2 regions of the Nocardiopsis codii genome follow, and region 1 is predicted to be linked to the other one. Evidence: riboswitches for the same ligand, from Rfam matches in the RefSeq annotation. Region 1 holds a riboswitch; the other holds the start of a gene.
The links. A riboswitch is a leader RNA that binds a small molecule or an ion and turns the genes downstream of it on or off. The one in region 1 is predicted to bind thiamine pyrophosphate.
Positions count from the first base shown of each region.

Region 2: it holds a riboswitch for thiamine pyrophosphate, as region 1 does, so the genes downstream of both, Q8791_RS14445 (ECF transporter S component) here and thiD (bifunctional hydroxymethylpyrimidine kinase/phosphomethylpyrimidine kinase) in region 1, are expected to answer to the same signal.

Region 1 covers NZ_JAUZMY010000001.1:173,084-178,087, reverse strand. Annotated here, with positions in the region: gene Q8791_RS00710 (pyridoxal phosphate-dependent aminotransferase) at 1-2, shown strand, start outside; gene Q8791_RS00705 (DUF6457 domain-containing protein) at 400-645, shown strand; gene thiD (bifunctional hydroxymethylpyrimidine kinase/phosphomethylpyrimidine kinase) at 760-1,566, opposite strand; TPP riboswitch at 1,555-1,654, opposite strand; gene Q8791_RS00695 (DedA family protein) at 1,760-2,458, opposite strand; gene Q8791_RS00690 (DUF368 domain-containing protein) at 2,484-3,404, opposite strand; gene Q8791_RS00685 (acyl-CoA synthetase) at 3,818-5,004, opposite strand, start outside.
Region 2 covers NZ_JAUZMY010000012.1:171,345-176,348, forward strand. Annotated here, with positions in the region: gene Q8791_RS14440 (ABC transporter ATP-binding protein) at 1-1,385, opposite strand, end outside; gene Q8791_RS14445 (ECF transporter S component) at 1,491-2,102, opposite strand; TPP riboswitch at 2,211-2,318, opposite strand; gene Q8791_RS14450 (transglycosylase domain-containing protein) at 2,419-4,560, opposite strand.

The DNA.
Region 1 (5,004 bases):
AGACCATCCCTGCGTCCGCCCTGTTGAAGGGGGCGGGGCGGGCGCACACTCCTCCGGCCTCCCCCGGCCGCTCCTTCCGGGGGAGGCCGGAACCCTGTCCGGCGCCGGTCCGCACCCGCTCACGGGGGCGGGCCGGCGCCGACCGCGGGCACTCCGGTCCCCGGCGGGGCCGACCGGACGGACGGCGCGCCCTCCCCGTCCTTCGCCGGGGGGAGGCTGGTCCCGGCACCGGGAGCGCCGGATGAACCCCGGTCGGGTCCGGGGCGAACCGCTCCCGAAGCACGGGCGCGGGTCGGTCGAGCGGACGGTGACCCGACCGCGCGCCCGTGGCAGCCCGGTGACCCCCGGGTGGCTATGATCGCCTGACGTGACCGCCATCCCTCTCCAAGGAGTCGCCCTGTGACCCTCGTCGAATGGGCGGAAGCCGTCCGCCGCGAACTGGAACTGTCCGGCACGGACCCCCTGGGCAAGGAGGACGTCGACCGCATCCTCGACCTGGCCAAGGACGCCGCCCACTCCGTGGCCCGCCCCGCGGCCCCGCTCACGACCTACCTGCTCGGCGTCGCGGTGGGCCAGGGCGCCGACCCCGCCCGGGCCGCCGCCGTGCTCAGCAGGCTCGCCCTCGACCAGAGGGACGACTCCTGACCCCGGTCCTCCCGTGACTGCGGGAACCGGAGGCCGCCGCACAGCGGTGGCCCCCGGCGGAGGAGGGTGTCCGGCGGGGGCGTTCGCGTCCGCCCGCGCCGCAGAGGACGGCGCCTACTTCCACCAGGCGTGGAAGTGGTGGACGGGCCCCTGGCCGCCGCCCGCGTCGATCTCGTCCGCGTGCCGGAGCGCCTCGGTCAGGTAGGCCTTGGCGTCGCCGACGGCGGAGACCGCGTCCGGGCGCTGCGGCAGCAGGGCGGCGATCGAGGAGGACAGGGTGCACCCGGTGCCGTGCGTGTTGCGGGTGGGGACCCGCGGAGCACGGAACTCGACCGGGTCGGCGTCCCGTGAGACGAGGATGTCGACGCAGTCCCCGCCCGGCAGGTGCCCGCCCTTGATCAGGACCCTGCGCGGACCGAACTCCAGCAGTCGGAGGGCCTGGTCGCGCATCGCCGCGAGATCGGTGGCCTCGGGCTCGTCCAGCAGGTCGGCGGCCTCGGGAAGGTTCGGGGTGACCAGGTCGGCCCGCGGCAGCAGCCGGGTGCGCAGGGCGTCGACGGCGGAGGGCTCCAGTAGCCGGTCGCCGCTCTTGGCGACCATCACCGGGTCCACGACCACGTGGGGCAGGTCGTGGCGTCCGATCGCCTCGGCGACGGCCGCGGTGACCTCGGCGGTGCCGAGCATGCCGACCTTGACCGCGTGCACCGCGGCGTCCGAGAAGAGGGTGTCCATCTGGTGGGTGACGAACGCGGCGGGGATCGGGTGGACCCCGGTGACGCCGCGCGTGGACTGCGCGGTCAGGGCCGCGACCACGGTCATGCCGAAGGTGCCGTGCGCCGAGAAGGCCTTGAGGTCCGCCTGGATCCCGGCGCCCCCGCTGGGGTCGCTTCCGGCGATGGACACGATGTTGTACGCGCTCATGGGCGTTCCTTCGCTAGTACGAACTAGGGCAGGTTCGACGGGTGTGCTCTCAGCCGGTGATGGGACACCGGCACCCCGCGCCGTCGGGGCCGCCGCGTGGGCGGCCCCGCTCAGTGTGCGGTCGGCCTGTGCGGCCGACGTTTGTGTGGGGGACGTGCGGGCCCGAGGGGGCCCGTGCGACCGACCGCGCCGCTCAGGCGGTGGGGGCGTTGTCGGCGGACCGGGCCTTGAGGATCTTGCGGACGCGGACGACGACGAACCACAGGAACAGCAGGGCGATGATGACGAGCACGATGTTGCTGATCAGGCCGCTCCACTGCACCAGGATCGGCTTGATGGCCGGGCCGAAGGCGTAGCCGAGACCGATCCAGATCGAGTTCCAGACGGCGGAGCCGATCACGGTGTACACGGAGAACTTGAGGATGGGCATCCGCTCGATACCGGCGGGGACCGAGATGAAGCTGCGCACCAGGGGAACGCACCGGCCCAGGAGAACCGCGAGGCCGCCGAAGCGGGAGAAGAAGCGCTCGGCCTTGTAGAAGTCCTCGACCTCGAGCAGGGGGGTCTTCTCCACCAGCCACTTGGTGCGTTCCCGGCCCAGGAGGGCGCCGATCGCGTAGAAGCCCCAGGCGCCGACCAGGCAGCCGATCGTGGCCCACATGATGGCCAGCCACACGTTCATGTGCCCGTCGTAGGCGAGGAACCCCGCCCCCGGCAGGACCGCCTCACTCGGCATCGGGGGGAAGAAGGTCTCGATGAACAGGGCCACGCCGACGCCGGGCTCGCCCAGTGTCGTCATCAGGCTCAGGACCCAGCCGATGAACCCCTCGTACTCATGGGCGACGTCGCCTTCCATCGCCAGGTTCGAGGCCGTCCACAGATTCGCTGTCATGAGTAGTGGATTCCGTTCTTGCCGGTCAGAGGTGGGTCGAGACGTGGAGAACTTCGGCTTGCGTGCGCTTCCGGCGCTCCCAGACGATGGCAGCGGTCACGATCGCGAAGCCGACGACCATGAAGGCGACGGTCACGGGGACGTCGGTGGGGGTGAGGAGCTCACGGGACTCGGTCTGCCAGGGCCACAGCGCGCGCAGTGAGCCGGCCATGAGGCCGGTGAGTACGACGAGGGTCATGTGATGGAAGTTCTCCAGGAGGAACTGGAGCAACTTCACGAACAGGGACAGCCCGGTGAGCATGCCCAGGGCGAAGACGCTCAGATAGGCGATGTCGAAGTCGCCGACCGCGTTGATCGTCGGCTCGTACAGGCCCAGTGTGAGCAGGATGAACGAGCCGGACAGGCCGGGCAGCACCAGGGCGCAGACGGCCACGGCGGCCGCGAGGAAGACGATCACCGGGTGCGTGGGCAGGTTGGCGCCGGGCAGTCCCGTGAGCAGGAACGCGGCTACGGCGAACACCAGCGCCACGGCGTAGTGCCCTGCCTTCCAGGGCCTGCCGGCCCCGGTGTAGGGAATCCACAGGCAGGCGAGGACCAGGCCGAAGAACAGGGCGTAGGCGTACTGGGTGTAGGCGTCGACCAACGGTGCCAGCAGGACGGCGGCCAGGACCAGGAACACCGCCATGCCGACCAGCGCGGGGACCAGGACGCTCCAGTCCACCTGGCGGAACTGCTCCTGTGCGCGCTCCTTGCCGCGCCCGCGCGGGACGTCGGTGACGTACCTCTTGATTCCGCTGACCATGTGGCCCGCGCCGCCGATGAGGCTGTCATAGAGGCCGACGATGAGGGCGACGGTGCCGCCGCTGATGCCGGGAAGTGCTTCAGAGGCGCCCACGGCGCCGCCGCGCACCGCGTTGAAGATGTAGGAGCCTACGGAATTGGCCATCTGAGTAGTTGGGCGCGACCCGGGAAGCCCGGGAGGGGGCGCGCCATCCTCCGTCCTAAGGGTGTCACCGCGCACACGTGCGTGCGATGGGTGGGGGATGAGGCGAAAAAGGGGACCGTCCGAATCGGCCGGAGACTGCGGCCGACGGGATCTAAGGTACAAGGGGCTGAGGCCGCTGCGGGCGGACGCCGCAGACAGCGGGCGGTCCTCCGCACCCCGCCGCGAGCCGCCGCGAAGGTGCTGGCGGAACCCCTACGTGGACTTTGTCCCTGAATGTCGTTCTTTTTGGTCTCGTGGCGAATCAAGCAGATGGCATCCGAAAACTGCGTTTTTCGCAGGGGCGGCGTGCGGTCCTCCACAGGGGCGGTCACGACCCCCGCCCGCACGCCGGGAGACGTCGGGGACCGCGGGGGTCAGTACCGCAGCGGGCCCGGGGCGACGGTCCCCGCCGTCCCGCGCGGGGCCGAACCGTCCCGGGCGACCGACGCCGCCCACCGGTAGTCCTGCTTGCCGACGGCCGTGCGCCGCACCCGGTCCACGAAGTGGACGGTCCTCGGGACCTTGAACCCCGCCAGCCGGACACGGCAGTGCTCCAACAGCGACGCCTTCTCCAGCCGGGCGCCCGCGGCGAGGGAGACCAGTGCGGTCACCCGCTGGCCGAGCCGCTCGTCGGAGGCGGGCACCACGATCGCGTCCTCCACCGAGGGGTGCGCCTTCAGGGCGGCCTCCACCTCCTCCGGGTACACCTTCTCCCCGGCGGTGTTGATGACGGCGCTCCCCCGTCCCAGCAGGATGATCGAGCCGTCCTCGGTCCGGGTCCCGAAGTCGCCCGACAGGGCCCAGCGGCGCCCGTCGGCGTCGGTGGGGAAGGTGCGGGCGGTGGTGATCGGGTCGTTGTAGTAGCCCAGCGGGATGCGTCCGGTGCGCGCGATCCGGCCGACCTCGGGAGAGCCCGGCGGCAGCGGGCGCAGCGCCTGGTCCAGGACCGCGATGCTGCCGCCCATGGTGAAGCTGCGGGCGTCGGCGGCCCCCGCCAGCGACTCGGTCGTGTCCGCGGGGGAGCCCTCGGCGGCCGTCGCCGAACCGCACACGCCCGTCTCCGAACCCCCGTAGGAGTCCGCGAGGGCGACGTCCTCGCGCCAGGCGCGCCACAGGCCGCGCACCTGCGGGGTGAGCGGCGTGCCGCCGGAGCGGACCGCGGTCAGCTCCGGGCACAGGCCGGGCTCGGTGAGCAGGTGCCGGGCCAGCGGGCGGGCCATGGCGTCCCCCACCAGCTGGACCGTGTGCACGCCCTCGCGGTGCGCCATCTCCAGCACCCGGTCCGGGCGGAAGCTTCGATCGGTGGACAGCACCACCTGCTTGCCGCACAGCAGCATGCTCAGGGCGTTCCACTGCCCGGCGGCGTGCATCAGGGGGCCCAGGACCAGCATGCGCTGCGGGAAACAGCGGGCGGCGCGTTCGGCGACGTCGTCCAGGGTCCGGGCGCGGGGCGCCCCGGGCGAACGCCGCTCCAGGGCGGCGCGGAAGATGTCGGCCTGCCGCCACAGCACGCCCTTGGGATAGCCGGTGGTGCCCCCGGTGTAGAGCAGGTAGTGGTCCT
Region 2 (5,004 bases), on a different contig from region 1:
GCCCGCCCCTGCGCCCTCAGTACGCCCAGCAGTTCGACCAGCTCCGTCCACGTCCTGGTGTCCTGGCCGAAGGTCGGCTCGTCCAGGACGAGGACGTCCGGCGCGTGCGAGGGGCCCGAGCTGAGAGCCGTGGCCACCGACAGCCGCCGCTTCTCCCCTCCCGAGAGCGTGTAGGGGTGCACGTCGGCCAGCGGGGCCAGGCGCAGCCGCTCCAGCAGCTCGTCCACCCACCGCTCCGTCTCCTCCGCGCCCATCCCGGCCCGCAGCGGTGCGAAGCGCAGCTCGTCCCGCACGGTGCCGGTGACGAACTGGTCCTCCGCGTGCTGGAAGACGGTGCCCACGTGCCTGGCCAGGAGCCGCGCGGGCCAGCGCACGAGCGGGCGCCGGTCGGCGTCTGCCAGGGGGCCGCGCGGCAGCACCTCGCCCCGGTGGGGCCGGGACAGCCCCGCCAGCAGGGTCAGCAGCGTGGACTTGCCCGCCCCGTTGGGCCCGGTCAGGGCGGTCGCGGTACCGGCCGCGACGGGGAGGTCCACGCCGTCCAGCACCACCCTTCGGGGTGCGGTGCGCATCCCCAGCTGGAAGGGGGTGCGCGCCGCGACGCCCACCGCCTCCAGGCGGGGACCGCCGCCCGGGGCGGCGACCAGGTCGGGCACGGGGTCGTTCCCGGGGATCCACACCCCCTGCTCCGCGAGGGAGCGCCCGTGCGCGGCGAACACGGAGGAGGGGTCGCCGTCGGCGATCACCCCGCCGCCGGGCTCGACGACCACGACCCTGTCCACCAGACCGACCACGTCCGCGACCCGGTGCTCGACCAGGACCAGGGTCGCCTCGGTCTCGGCCAGCAGGCGCTCCAGGACCCCGCGCACCAGGGCTGCGCCGTCCGGGTCGAGGTTGGCGGTGGGCTCGTCCAGCAGGAGCAGGCGCGGACGCATCGCGAGCGCCCCGGCGATGACCAGCCGCTGCTTCTCACCCCCCGAGAGGGCGCCGGTGGAGCGGCGCCGCCCGTACGGGAAGCCGACCGCGTCCAGCGCGTCGTCCACCCTGGGCCAGATCAGACCGGGGTCCACCCCCAGGTTCTCCAGGCCGAAGGCGACGTCGTCGCCGGCGCGGGCCATCACCAGCTGTGTCTCCGGGTCCTGGCCGACCAGGCCGACCGCGCCCCGGCTCCGGTCGGCGGGGCGGCCGTCGACCAGCAGCGTCCCCTCCTGGTCGCCGTTGACGGCGCTGTCGGGGCCGGTGAGCCCGGCCAGGGAGTGCAGCAGGGTGGACTTGCCCGCCCCGGAGGCGCCGAGGAGGAGCACGCGCTCCCCCGGCCCGACCGTGAGGTCGACCCCGCGCAGCGCGTACGTGTCGCGGCCGGAGTGGCGCCAGCCCCAGCCGGACAGCTCGACGCGGGCGCCCCGGCCGCCGGGGGACGGGGCGGGGGGTGGTACGGGCGGGTACTCCGCGGTCGCCCCGGCCGGTCCGCGGCGCTTCTGGTCGGACACGGGTCAGCCCCGCGCCGACGGGAAGGGGGCCAGCGCGCCGGACCTGGCCAGGGCGGTGGTGAGGAGCCGGGCGCCCACCCCGGCGATGACCGCCGCGCTGATCACGACGATGACGCCGTAGACGACCTGGAGGTGCAGGGGCCAGGTCACGTTGTAGGCGATGTTGTCGCGGACGGCCGGGGAGAGGCCGGCGACGGCCGCCGCGAGCACGGCCACCCCCATGCCCCAGCGCCGGTAGCCGAAGGCGAGGAAGACCAGCTCGGGAAGGATGCCCTGGAGCGTCCCGTCGAGGATCACCGTGACACCCCACTGGGTGCCCAGGACCGCTGACACGGAGGAGGCCGCGACCGAGGTGAGCAGCGCGGCGCCGGGCTTGCGGATGATCAGCCCGCCGAGGACGCCGGAGAGCAGCCACATGCCGTAGACCACCGCCTGCGCGGGCGGGAACCCCACGAAGAGCGGGGTCGTGACCGACCAGACGATGTTCCAGAGCCAGAAGACGACGCCGACGGCGACGCCGATCACGGCCGCGACGACGATGTCGACGGTGCGCCATCCGCGCAGCTGTCCGAGGATGTCGCGCCAGAAGCCGGTACGGCCGGTTTCGGTGCTCATCAGGTGGTGTCCCTTCGTCGGGGTGGACGAGGGCCCATGTGGCCAAGAGCGACGCCGGACGGCATGCCGCGCGCCGGATGTCCCGGGTGCGCGGGAGCACGCCTCCGGAGACGGGTTCCTACGACTTCCTTCGCTGGCATGACCCAGATCAGGTGTGTAAGGGTCTGCGGCCTGATGCCGCACTCTCAGCGCTCACGCGCTCCCCTGTCGGTTTCACTCCATTATGCGTCAACAACGAGGGCCGTGGGGTGTTCCCTCCCCACGACCCTCGTCCGCAACCGGAGCGCCGGACGGTCCCGCCCCTCGGCGGGCGCCGTCAGGCGTCGTCGTCCTCCTCGTCGCCCCCGGTCCTGGGCTGCTTCGCCGACGGGTTGCCGAACGCCTTCGGCGACGGGCCGAAACTCTCCGCCGGGAGGTCGGCCACGGCCCCCCGCATGGTCGCCTGCCAGATGGGGCCGGGCAGGGTGCCGCCGTAGACGATGTTGTAGTAGCGACCGCCGATCGTCACGCCCTGGAGCGGGTTCTCCTCCCCGCCGCGCATGTCGCCGACCACCACCGCGGACGCGAGGTTCGGGGTGTAGCCGGCGAACCAGGCGTAGGCGGCGTTGTCGGTGGTACCGGTCTTGCCCGCGACCGGGCGCCCGAGACCGAGGCCCTTGGCGGTGCCCCCCTCGAACGTCTGCTGCAGCAGGTGGTTGACCCCGTCCGCGACGTCGCGGTCGACCCGGCCCTCCTCGCAGTCGCTGCTGACCTTGACCTCCTTGGTGCCCTCGTCCCCCTCGCGGCCGATACGCACGGACGTCACAGGGACGGGCTCGCAGTAGGTGCCCCGGGCGGCGAAGGTGGCGTACGCGTTGGCGACGGTCAGCGGGGACACCTCCTGGTCACCCAGGGTGAAGGAGCTCCAGACCTCCAGCGGTTCGCCGTCGGCGCGGTGGATGCCCACCCGTTCGGCCATCTCCGAGGTCTCGCAGAGGCCGACGCGCTTCTGGAGCTGCGCGAAGTAGGTGTTCACCGACCCCTTGGTCGCGCTGATCATGTTGTGCTCGCCGCCGTCGCTCTCCCCCGCGTTGCTCACGCTCCACCCGGACATCTTGCTGCCGTCGCAGTCCTTGAGCCCCCCGACGGAGACGCTCTTGGGCGACGAGAAGCTGGTGCCGTAGCCCAGTCCGGAGTCGAGGGCCGCCGCGAGGGTGAACGTCTTGAACGTCGAACCCGCCTGGTAGCCGAGTGAACCGCCGGCCTCGCTGTCCACCGCGAGGTTGATGGAGGTCGTGCCGAGCTCCTCGTCGTCGAACCCGTAGCGCAGGTTCTGCGCCATGCCCCGGATCCGGCCGGTGCCGGGCTCGATGACCGCCTGGGCGGAGAACTTGGTGGACTCCTCCGAGGGGACGTACTTCTCGATGGCCTTCTCCGCGGCCCGCTGCACGTCGCCGTCGAGCGTGGTCTGCACGGTGATGCCGCCCGTGGTGAGCGCCTCGTCGCGCTCCTCCTGGAGCTCTCCGAGCACGTCGGAGCCGCGCAGCCAGCGCATGACGAAGTCGCAGAAGAACGGCTGCTCCCCGTGGTAGCAGCTGCCGCCGCGCTCGGTCGGGTCCAGGGCCAGGCCCCTGCTCTGGTGCTGCTCGACCTCGTCCGGCTCCAGGTGCCCCGTCGCGCCCATCCGCTCCAGCACCATGTCGCGGCGTTCGCGCGCCGCGTCGCGGTTGGTGAGCGGGTCGTAGAAGGAGGGTCCGCGCACGACCCCGACGATGGTGGCGGCCTGCGCGGGGTTCAGTTCGGCGGCGGAGACGGAGAAGTACCGCTGCGCCGCCACCTCGACGCCGTGCGCCCCCGACCCGAAGTAGGCGAGGTTGAGGTAGCCCTCCATGATCTCGTCCTTGGTGAGGCGGTCCTCGATGTCGATGGCGTGGCGCAGCTCCATCAGCTTGCGGCCCAGGGTCTGCTCGCTGGCGCGCTCCACCTCCTCCTCGGTGGAGGCCTGTTCGATGAGCAGGTTCTTGACGTACTGCTGGGTGATGGTGGAGCCGCCCTGAGTGTCCCCCTGCGCGGTGCGCATGGCGGCGCGGAGGACGCCGCGCAGGTCGAGCCCGGAGTGCTCGTAGAACCGGTCGTCCTCGATCGCCATGAGCGCGGCGGGCACCCACGGGCTGATCTCGTCCAGGGGCACCACCTCGCGCTCGCGGTCGGCGACCTCCGCGATCGGCTTGTGGTCGATGTCGGTGAGGACCACGCGCTGCGCCAGCGGCCCGAGCTCCAGGCCGCTGGGCAGGCCCATGAAGGCCGCGGCCGCGTCCCTGCCGACGATCCCCAGACCGCCCACCCACGGCATGACCAGCGCGGCGGCCAGCAGGCCGGCGACCGCGCTCATCTTCGTGAGACGCAGCAGGGCGTCCTTGCGTCCGTCGACGGGGCCCTTCCCCGGCCCGCGCCCGTCCTCGCTGCCCCACGCGGACACCCGGTCACGGAGTGCGCCGGCCAACGGCAGGACGAACCCGTCGACCCGCCTCCTCCAGCGGGGCGCATCGGACTCGCCGGCCGAGCCGGGCTCCGGAGGGGTCGACCGGTCCCCGGCCCCGGATTCCGACGCGTCGGCCCGGTCGGCCGGTTCGTCGGGGCGACCCGCCTGCGGCGCGTGCCCCGGCGCCCGGTCTCCGCCCTGGTCCCCCTTCTCCTGCGGAGGACCGTCCTGGTTCGGCTCCGTCACGTCGCCCCCCTCGGCCGTGTGACGCCCTGCCCCCGCCTCGCGCGGACAGGGCACTGCACCGTCCACGCTCGCAGGAGGGCCGTAAAGCCCGCCCTGCCGAATCGGGCGTGTCACTGAAAAGCTTCCCCAATCCACGGCAAAGCGCGCGGATCGCACCCCGCCCGCGCGACGCCGCGAAACCGGAGCCCCCTCCGT